Regions from separate parts of the Bacillus bruguierae genome, predicted to be linked through region 1. Evidence: predicted binding sites of a transcription regulator. Region 1 holds the regulator's gene; each other region holds the start of a gene.

Region 1 (3,290 bases):
TAAGTTCCATACGATCTAATTGTTTTCGGCGGCTTTGCGCCCGTTTTGTTGTGGAAGCACGAGTAATATTTTTTTGGATAAAGTCTTGTAATTTTGTTACTTCTTCTTGCTGTTTCTCGTAACGTTTTATTTCTTGTTCATATAGCGCCGCTTTAAGTTCTAAGTATTTACTGTAGTTTCCTGTGTACTTTCGACTTTGTTTATTAGAAATTTCATATACTTGCGTTACAAGTCTATCTAGAAAGTATCGATCGTGTGAAACGATTAAAATAGCACCAGGATAACCTTGTAAATATTGCTCCAGCCACGTTAATGTATCGATATCTAAATGGTTGGTTGGCTCATCTAAAATAAGTAAATCTGGTTTTGTTAATAATAACTTACCAAGAGCTAAACGAGTTTTTTGTCCGCCGCTTAATGTGGAGATTGTCGCTTCGTGTGTTTCTGAAGGAAAACCAAGTCCACCTAAAACAGAGCGAATATCAGCTTCGTATTGATAGCCGCCTTCATTTTTATAATCTAATTGTAGGCGATCATACTCTGCTAATAGTTTTTCGTAAATAGTTTCATTTGTGAAATTTTCTTCTTTTCCCATTTCTTGTTCTAACCTGCGGAGTTCTTTCTCCATGCGCTGTAAGTGGAGGAATACTGTTAGCATTTCATCCCAAATCGTTAACGATGTTTCAAGACCAGTATGCTGTGCTAAGTAACCGATAGATACATCTTTCGGTTTTATAATTTCTCCGCCGTCATGGGATAATTCTCCTGCAATAATCTTTAATAATGTAGACTTTCCAGCGCCGTTACGCCCGACAAGTGCAATGCGATCACGCGTCTGTACTTCTAACTTAATGTTTGAAAGAATGACTTCAGCCGCATACAGCTTGGAAAGGTTATTCACTTGTAGTAAAATCAATGTTTTCACCTCAAATAATTTCTTAACTTTGCCATGATTATATTTCTCAATCATACTAAAAATAGTGTATAGTTGAACATAAATAGAGAAATTCTCTCTCTATTATACAAGGAAAAGTTTCAATGCTAAACTTCTGTATATGTTTCAATCACTTGAACAGATAGGAAGAGAGGAGGGGGTTGCATGGAGCAGCCTAAAATTCCGCAGGCGACTGCCAAAAGATTGCCTCTATACTATCGATTTATCCAAAACTTATCGTTATCTGGTAAGCAACGCGTATCATCTGCAGAATTAAGTGAAGCGGTGAAAGTAGATTCAGCGACGATTCGACGAGATTTTTCATACTTTGGGGCATTAGGGAAAAAGGGATATGGTTATAATGTGAATTATTTATTGTCGTTTTTCCGCGAAACACTTGATCAAGATGATGTAACACGCGTAGCATTAATTGGGGTAGGTAACTTAGGTACGGCTTTCTTACATTACAATTTTACAAAAAATAATAATACAAAAATTGAGATGGCATTTGACGTTGATGAAGAGAAAGTTGGGAAAGAAATCGGAGGGATTCCAGTATATCATCTGGATGAATTAGAAGAGAGATTATCAGATGATATAAAAGTGGCAATATTAACAGTGCCTGCTTCTGTTGCACAATCTGTAGCAGATCGCTTATCGCATACGAGCATACAAGGTGTTTTAAACTTTACACCTGCTAGATTAAACATATTAGAACATATTCGAATTCATCATATTGATTTAGCAGTAGAATTACAAACGCTCGTGTACTTTTTGAAAAATTATCCACAATAAAAACGCAGGAATTTCCTGCGTTTTTATTATTTCTTCTTACTATCTTTTTTCGGTTTAGAAAAAAGAAGGCGAAGTGCAAAATTAAAATCAATCGTTGCCATTACGGCAAGCAATAGTGTGTAAAAGTTCCAAATTGTATCTTGAACACTTGTAATTGCTAAGTATGTAAAAATACACCCTAGAAGAAAATACAAAGTTGCCATAACAAATGGTGAATTTCGCATGTTTAAAATCCTCCGATGAATCCTTGCAATTTTTCAGCTTTTTCTAGATATGGACGAAGTACAAATGTAATTAACATAACGTTTGTATTCATCATAACATGAGCCATAATTGGGACAATAATTCGTTTTGTTTGTACGTATAAAAATGAAAAAACAAGCCCCATGGAAATATACACTAATAAATGTGTAGGGTCAAAATGAATGAGAGCAAATATAAGCGAGCTCACGATCGCTGCGATAAAGAAGTTATATCGTTTATATAGTGTTCCAAATAGAATTTTTCTAAATACAATTTCCTCAAGAATGGGAGCGAATATAGATGAAACAATCATAAATAATGGAGCAGCTTTTATAATTTCGATAATGTTTTGTGTATTTTCTGATTCAGCTTTAATTTTAAAAACTTGTGTTTCAATTGTGCCGGCAATTACTTGGGCGAATAAAGCAAGAAAAACTCCTAAAATAATCCATCCTATCGTAGCAAGAATATTTGTTTTTCCACGCTCCCATTTTTCTGATTGTGTATCATTGCGTAGTAACATAAGGATAATGATAAGAGCAATAAAGAAGCTAATCAGTCCCCAGTGTGCAGTTGCCAGTTGAACTTTTTGTTCAAAGGTCCGATGTCCATTATTGTATACTCCGCTTTTTAGAAGGATCCATCCTCCAATTATCCCTGATAGTTGCATCAAAATATATGTAACAATAACCCACCAATATTGTCTCTTCAATTTCGTAACTCCTTTTTGAATTTTTTGTAAAGAAAAAGGAAAATGCCCTATCCATAGAGAAAACAAATTATGGCATCTTTCTTATTGTAACATAGGAGAAGATGAAAAAACGACGGAATCTAAAAATGGATTTTTTGCAGTTTTCCCTTATGTAATTATTAAGTAAATCATAAAAGTTTTTAAACAAGTTGGGGAGGGGGTGGAATAGTTTTCCGAAAAATTACGATTTTTTCACTTGCAAAAGAAAATGAGATTCTTTATTATAATAAGTGTGTTAGCACTCAAGGTATTAGAGTGCTAATAAACATAAAATTTACATAATAAATTGAGGAGGTTGTTGTTCATGCTAAAGCCATTAGGTGATCGCGTTATAATTGAACTTGTTCAAGCAGAAGAAAAAACAGCAAGTGGTATCGTACTACCAGACACTGCAAAAGAAAAACCACAAGAAGGTAAAGTAGTGGCAGTTGGTACTGGTCGTGTGCTTGAAAATGGTGAGCGTGTTGCTTTAGATGTAGCTACAGGAGATCGTATCATCTTCTCAAAATATGCAGGTACTGAAGTGAAATACGAAGGTACAGAATACTTAATTTTACGTGAAAGCGA
Region 2 (3,290 bases), on a different contig from region 1:
TAAATTGGTGCTCTGTTACATACGGAATAAGTTCATCTGCCATTTCTTTATAAGAATAAAAAGACCCATCTTCTTTCTTTTTCCAAGAGCCAAAGTGAAGCTCATAAATAGCTAACGGTTCATTATAGATCGGCTTTCGTTTCTTTTTTTGAAACCATTTCTGATCTTTCCACTTGTATCCTTTTATATCATAAACAACGGATGCCGTACTTGGCCGTACTTCAGCATACATTGCATACGGATCTGCTTTTAAAATAGTATGCCCTTCTCGTGTTTGAATTGCATACTTGTATAATTCCTGCTGAGGAACATGCGGTATAAATAAAGACCAAATCCCTTTCTCTGTCACTCGTATCATTTCATGCATCTCGCTATCCCACTCATTAAAATCTCCTACAATACTCACAGCTTGTGCATGAGGTGCCCATACGGAAAAACGTGTACCTTCCATCCCATTTTCCATCGTCAAATGAGCACCAAGTATCTCATAGCTATCATAAAACTTTTCTTCATGGAACAATAACATGTCTTCCACATTACACTTTGTCTCAATCACTATGTTCACCTCACAAGATGACAGAATTTTAAATATGTTATTACTATTCTTCAGTAAATTGAAATATCCTTGCGAATTTCTAAAAAAACATACGTTTTTTTATAGAAATTCGCGGTAATTTTATGAAATTTAACCGAAAAATATCGAATTTTGACGAATATTTATTGAAAGCGTTTTATTTTAAAATAATTTTTTTAGTAGAAAAAAAGGGGAATTTACTGCTATTCTGTTATTGTTTTCCATTAAAGTAAAACATAAAAAAACCCTTTCCGGTAAAGGGGTGAAATAAAGGGATATACAGGGGAGGCCGGAAAGGGATTTATACAATTCGGATTACAGTACTGGTGCCATAGTCTCTTTTAGCACTTTTACGGAATGATCAAATTTCAATTCTTCTTCTGCATTTAATTCAAGCTCTACAACTTCTCGAATACCTTGACGGTTGATAACTGCTGGAACACCTACGTAAACATCTTGTTGTCCGTATTGTCCTTCAAGATATGCAGATACTGTCAATACGCTGTTCTCGTTGTTTAAGATCGCTTTCGTTACACGTAATAGTGACATACCGATACCGTAGTAAGTTGCACCTTTACGTTGAATAATATGATAAGCAGCATCGCGTACATTTACAAAGATTTCGTCTAATTCGCTTTGATTGTACTTTTCATTGTTCGCTAAAATTGTTTCTAGCTTTTGTACACCAATAGTAGTATGGCTCCATACAGGAAGCTCTGTGTCACCATGTTCACCAATAATATACGCATGCACGTTACGTGGATCTACCTCTAAGTACTCACCTAGCATATAACGGAAACGAGCAGAGTCTAAAGTTGTACCAGAACCAAGTACGCGCTCTTTTGGTAATCCAGATTCTTTCCAAGTTACATAAGTTAAAATGTCCACTGGGTTAGTTGCGATTAAGAAGATACCATCAAATCCGCTATCCATAATACCACGAACGATTTGTTTAAAGATTTTTGTATTCTTCTCAACTAAATCTAAGCGAGTTTCACCTGGCTTTTGCGGTAATCCAGCAGTGATAACAACAAGATCTGCATCTTTACAATCCGCATAGCTACCTTTCCAAACTTTTGTTGGAGATGGAGCAAATGGAACCGCATGGCTCAAATCCATTGCTTCGCCTTCTGCTTTTGCTTCGTTTACGTCAACAAGAACAAACTCTTCAGCTACACCTTGGTTAATCATAGAATATGCATAGCTGCAACCTACAGCTCCTGTTCCTACTAATACTACGCGGTTAATACCTTTTTTCATGGTAAAATCCCCTCTCTATTTTTCAATATCATCATTAGCATTGTCATTTAAGTAAATAATTAAAATACTGTTTTTATATTGTTTAACTTCCTTACACACATATTGTAGCACGTTTTTTTGTGAGTGTATTCACATTTTATGACCCATTTGTGAAATTTATCACATATAGGGGAAAGTTATAATATTAAGTATGGAATCGATTTTAATGGAAGCGTTCTCTTTAGATTGTGAACACAAATAATACAGTATTTCATTTTACCAATAGACTATATTATATAGTGAAAATCCCAGTATTTACAAATAAACTACTCTCATTATAAGATTAGACTGAACAGTCGGTTTATAATTTATTATGGGAGTGAATAATATGAAAGATCACATCATAACTTTACAAGACGGACGTAAGTTAGCCTATATTGAATATGGTAAAACAAATGGATTACCAGTCATGCTGTTTCATGGTACACCCGGTTCAAGAATTTGGGCATTAACAGATGATATGGTAGCGAAACAATTAGGCATACGACTTATTTCAATAGATAGACCTGGCTACGGGCTCTCTGATCCAAAACAGAATCGAACAGTTCTGAATTGGGCAGAAGATGTAAATGAAATAGCAGATCAACTAAAACTCCAAACTTTTTCTATTATAGGTGTCTCAGGCGGAGGCGCTTATGCAGCAGCCTGTGCTTACAAAATCCCTGAGCGCTTACAATCCGTACAAATGGTTTCTAGTGCAACTCCGTTTGAAAATGAAGAGCCGCCAGCCAGTATGTGCCGCGAAAATCGAATTGCCTTCTTTATCTCCAAACGCTTACCTTTGCTATTAAAATGGGCATATCGTGCTCAAAAAAAGCAAATGGAAAAGAACCCTGAAAAATATATGCAAGGGATGAAAAAAGGAAATAGACATTTATGCAAATGGGATCAACAATTTATTCAAACAGATGAAGATATTAAATTAACTATGATCCACATGAAAGAAGCGTTAAGAAATAGTGTAGATGAAGCAGTAGCAGAACACTGGGGATTTAATTTTCAAAACATTTCTATTCCTATCCATATTTGGCATGGTACAGCCGACACTTTATCTTCAATAGAAGAAATAAAAAAAGTAGCCTCAGCTACTCCTCATGTAACAACACATTATATAAAAGATGCAGGACATTTCTTACCTGATGATCCCCACATATGGGAATCTATTTTACAAACAATTATTCATGATGCAGATGAGACAAACAAATCCAGTATATCATTTCATACTTCTATTTGATCCATTATGAGGTGGGAGTATTACTGCCCACGAATAGCGGGATAAAAATCAAGGAAAACCAGCTAAAATAGAGAAGTAACTATTCATTATACACAAAAAGAGATAGCAAATTATGCTATCTCTTTAATATGACCCGTACGGGATTCGAACCCGTGTTACCGCCGTGAAAGGGCGGTGTCTTAA
Region 3 (3,290 bases), on a different contig from region 1:
AAACAAAGTCGTCATTACGTGGAACTATGTTCCTCCGGCTTTGTTGGCATATTTTTATTACATATGTCTAGCAAGACCTTTGCCTATTAACGGCAGAGGTCTTTTTTGCATTCATTTCTAAATTCCTCCGCCGTTGATAGAGCTTATTTTTGGGGAAGCTAAACAATGGGGAATTTTCTTCTTTTTGTTTAGCGCTTATACAAACGAGAGGAGAATGTAAATGGAACTATCTTTATTATTGGAGTATGGTTGGGTATTACTAATTTTAGTTGCTTTGGAAGGAATTTTAGCAGCAGATAATGCACTTGTCCTTGCGATTATGGTAAAACACTTACCGGAAGAAAAACGTAAAAAAGCTTTATTTTACGGACTTGCAGGAGCATTTGTATTCCGCTTTGGATCATTGTTTCTGATTTCATATCTTGTCGATGTATGGCAAGTACAAGCGCTCGGTGCCGTTTATTTACTGTTTATCGCTGGTAACCACCTTGTAAAAACGTATGTAAAAAAGAATACAACTCAACAAGAAACAGAAAAAAAAGAAACAAAGAAAAAACAAGAAAACTTTTGGTGGACTGTATTGAAAGTAGAATTTGCTGATATTGCGTTTGCTGTTGACTCTATTTTAGCAGCTGTTGCATTAGCAATGACATTACCGAAGACAAACCTTGGTACAATTGGCGAACTTGATATCGGACAGTTTGCTGTTATTTTCGCAGGCGGTATGATTGGATTAATTATTATGCGCTTTGCCGCATCCGCTTTCGTAAACTTACTGCAACGTAAACCTGGATTAGAAACTGCTGCATTCATGATTGTCGGCTGGGTTGGTGTGAAATTAGCGGTTTATACGTTAGCTCACCCTGCATTAGGCGTAATTCCACATGAATTCCCAGAATCAGCTACTTGGAAATTGATATTCTGGGTTGTATTGCTGTCAATTGGTGCAGGTGGTTGGTTCTTATCAAAAGAAACAAAGCCAAACGCACAACAAGATTCGAAACAATATAACGAAAGAGCGCTGTAATTTCAGCGCTTTTTCTTTTTTCTTCAAAAATAGGTGGGGTTTCTCAATTATTGAAAATGTATTATATTATACAACATATTGTTAGCGCTTTCATTAAAAATGGTGTCCTTTTTGTGAAATATTGAACAAACTTATTGAAAGTAACAACAAATACGTGTACCTTATTCATATAAAGAGTATTTATAATCGATTTATTGAAGGAGCGTAATGTTTTATGCTAGAACAAGGAGTAGATTACCTAGTACAGCTCGCAAAGAAAAAGAAAAAAATATTAGATAACAATCCAATGCAATATTTCCTTCGGGCAGCGCTAGCTGGTATCTATATGGGTTTTGTTATTGTACTATGTTCTAAATTAGGAAATTTCTTTCATGATGCACATTCACCCGCAACATATTTTGCATTCTCTATCTTTTTTGGAATTGCACTTATTTTAATTATATTTGGTGGAGCTGAATTATTTACAGGAAATACAATGTATTTCACCGTTGCAACTTTACGTAAAGAAACAACTGTTATCGATACACTTCGCAACTGGGGTGCTTGTTATGTAGGAAACTTAGTAGGAGCAGTATTTTTTGCATTCCTCTTTTATGCAACTGGTATTTTTGAAACAATAAGTCACAATCACTTATTAAATGAAGTTGCCACAACAAAGATGGGCGCATCAACAATGCACATATTTTTCAAAGCTATTTTATGTAACTGGCTCGTTTGTCTTGCATGTTTCCTCCCATCTCAAGTAAAGGGAGATACAGCTAAAATCCTTATGATATTTTTAACTGTATTTACTTTCTTCATGTCAGGATATGAACATAGCATCGCAAATCTATCTATATTTTCAATTGCTTTACTTGTTCCACATCCTGATACAGTTTCTTTTACGGGTGCGATTCATAACTTAATTCCCGCTACAATCGGTAACATAGTTGGCGGATCTGTATTTGTTGGTATGGTTTATCATTATTTGACTAAAACAAAAGGTGAAACAAAATCTACAAAATCAGAAATCGATTCTGAACAAACTGAAGAAATTATTCCATTGCCAGCACATGTAAAATAAAGTGAAACTTCCTCTTGTGAGATGCTTTTCCTCACAAGAGGTTAGTTGAACCAATCGGGGTTTTACTGCCCGTTAATAGCGGGATAAAGCGAATTTTAATAAGCATGAAGGATTCATCCCCTGCACGTCGAAAGCATGCATTCCAAATTTATTGGAATGCATGCTTTTTTAGTAACTTCCAACACATTTAATAATAATAGATGAAGAAATTTCTCCAGACTCTTTTCCTTTTTGTATCCGCTTTAACATATAATGTTGTCCGATCGTATCATTCGTATGAAAATGAATTTCTTCCACATATAATTGTTCCTTACAAAATACATCTACGAAATACAGCCCATTTCTCTGACGGAATCCCATATTATAATCGAGTGATAACGTATGTATCTTATTATTTCGAATAAGCTCCAGCGCTTGTTCGACTGTCGTCGCTAGTGTAAAGCCAGCTGGGCACGGTCTTTGATCATCCATATATACATTCATCCCATCCCTCCTCTACATACAATATGTACATATTGTACCAAGTGCAATAAAAGGCGCAAAGGGAAGTGGTTCTTTATATGTCATACGTCTAAGAACAATAAAAATAATAAGAAAACAAAGACCAAATAAGGATGAGAAACAAAGTGACAACAGTATCGATTTTGTTCCAACTACAAAACCAAGTAAAGTCAATAATTTTACATCTCCTCCTCCGATTCCTTTTGGATAAATAACTTGAATGACATATAAGAGCATAAACATAACCATTGCCCCTAACAATCCGTCCCACCATAGCGATGGCTGTATAAAAAAACGTTCTATTAGAAATAGTCCTGCAAAAAAGAATAAAATTTGATTTGGAATTATCATATAAAGAAGATCTGTAATGGAAACAATCAAAAGAAGTGATAACAATGTCCACACGATAATAAGTTGCTCATTGAAACCAACAAAAACTGCTGCAAGAAGAAACATTAGCCCTGCAATGCCTTCAAATAAAGGATGAAAATATGAGATTTTTATATTACAGTGCTTGCACCGGCCTTTTTGAATACAAAATGATAAAATAGGAATCAACTCTTTTAGTTGTAATACATGGGAACAATGAGAACAATGGGAACGCGGTTTTATAATGGAATAACCAAGCGGAATACGATAAGCAACAACGTGATAGAAAGAGCCTAATATCAAACCAGTGAAAAAAGCATATACATAAAA

What was found. The regulator Rex, encoded in region 1, represses fermentation and respiration genes when NADH is low (regulators of the CRP and FNR family bind a similar motif). The targets are predictions, from matches to a motif close to TTGTGAAATATTTCACAA.
Region 2: a site for Rex is predicted at 1,982-1,999, ahead of WAZ07_RS18160 (L-lactate dehydrogenase). Genes of this name have one in related genera too.
Region 3: a site for Rex is predicted at 1,139-1,156, ahead of WAZ07_RS04495 (formate/nitrite transporter family protein). Genes of this name have one in related genera too.

Annotation. Positions count from the first base shown of each region.
Region 1 covers NZ_JBAWSX010000032.1:6,604-9,893, reverse strand. The annotation lists gene WAZ07_RS25860 (ABC transporter ATP-binding protein) at 1-916, opposite strand, end outside; gene WAZ07_RS25855 (redox-sensing transcriptional repressor Rex) at 1,100-1,729, shown strand; gene WAZ07_RS25850 (YdiK family protein) at 1,756-1,953, opposite strand; gene WAZ07_RS25845 (CPBP family intramembrane glutamic endopeptidase) at 1,956-2,684, opposite strand; gene groES (co-chaperone GroES) at 3,028-3,290, shown strand, end outside.
Region 2 covers NZ_JBAWSX010000012.1:2,235-5,524, reverse strand. The annotation lists gene glgB (1,4-alpha-glucan branching protein GlgB) at 1-526, opposite strand, end outside; gene WAZ07_RS18160 (L-lactate dehydrogenase) at 890-1,834, opposite strand; gene WAZ07_RS18155 (alpha/beta fold hydrolase) at 2,202-3,107, shown strand; tRNA gene WAZ07_RS18150 (tRNA-Glu) at 3,237-3,290, opposite strand, start outside.
Region 3 covers NZ_JBAWSX010000002.1:77,241-80,530, reverse strand. The annotation lists gene WAZ07_RS04500 (TerC family protein) at 221-1,027, shown strand; gene WAZ07_RS04495 (formate/nitrite transporter family protein) at 1,242-2,090, shown strand; gene WAZ07_RS04490 (cyclic-phosphate processing receiver domain-containing protein) at 2,259-2,573, opposite strand; gene WAZ07_RS04485 (prepilin peptidase) at 2,586-3,290, opposite strand, start outside.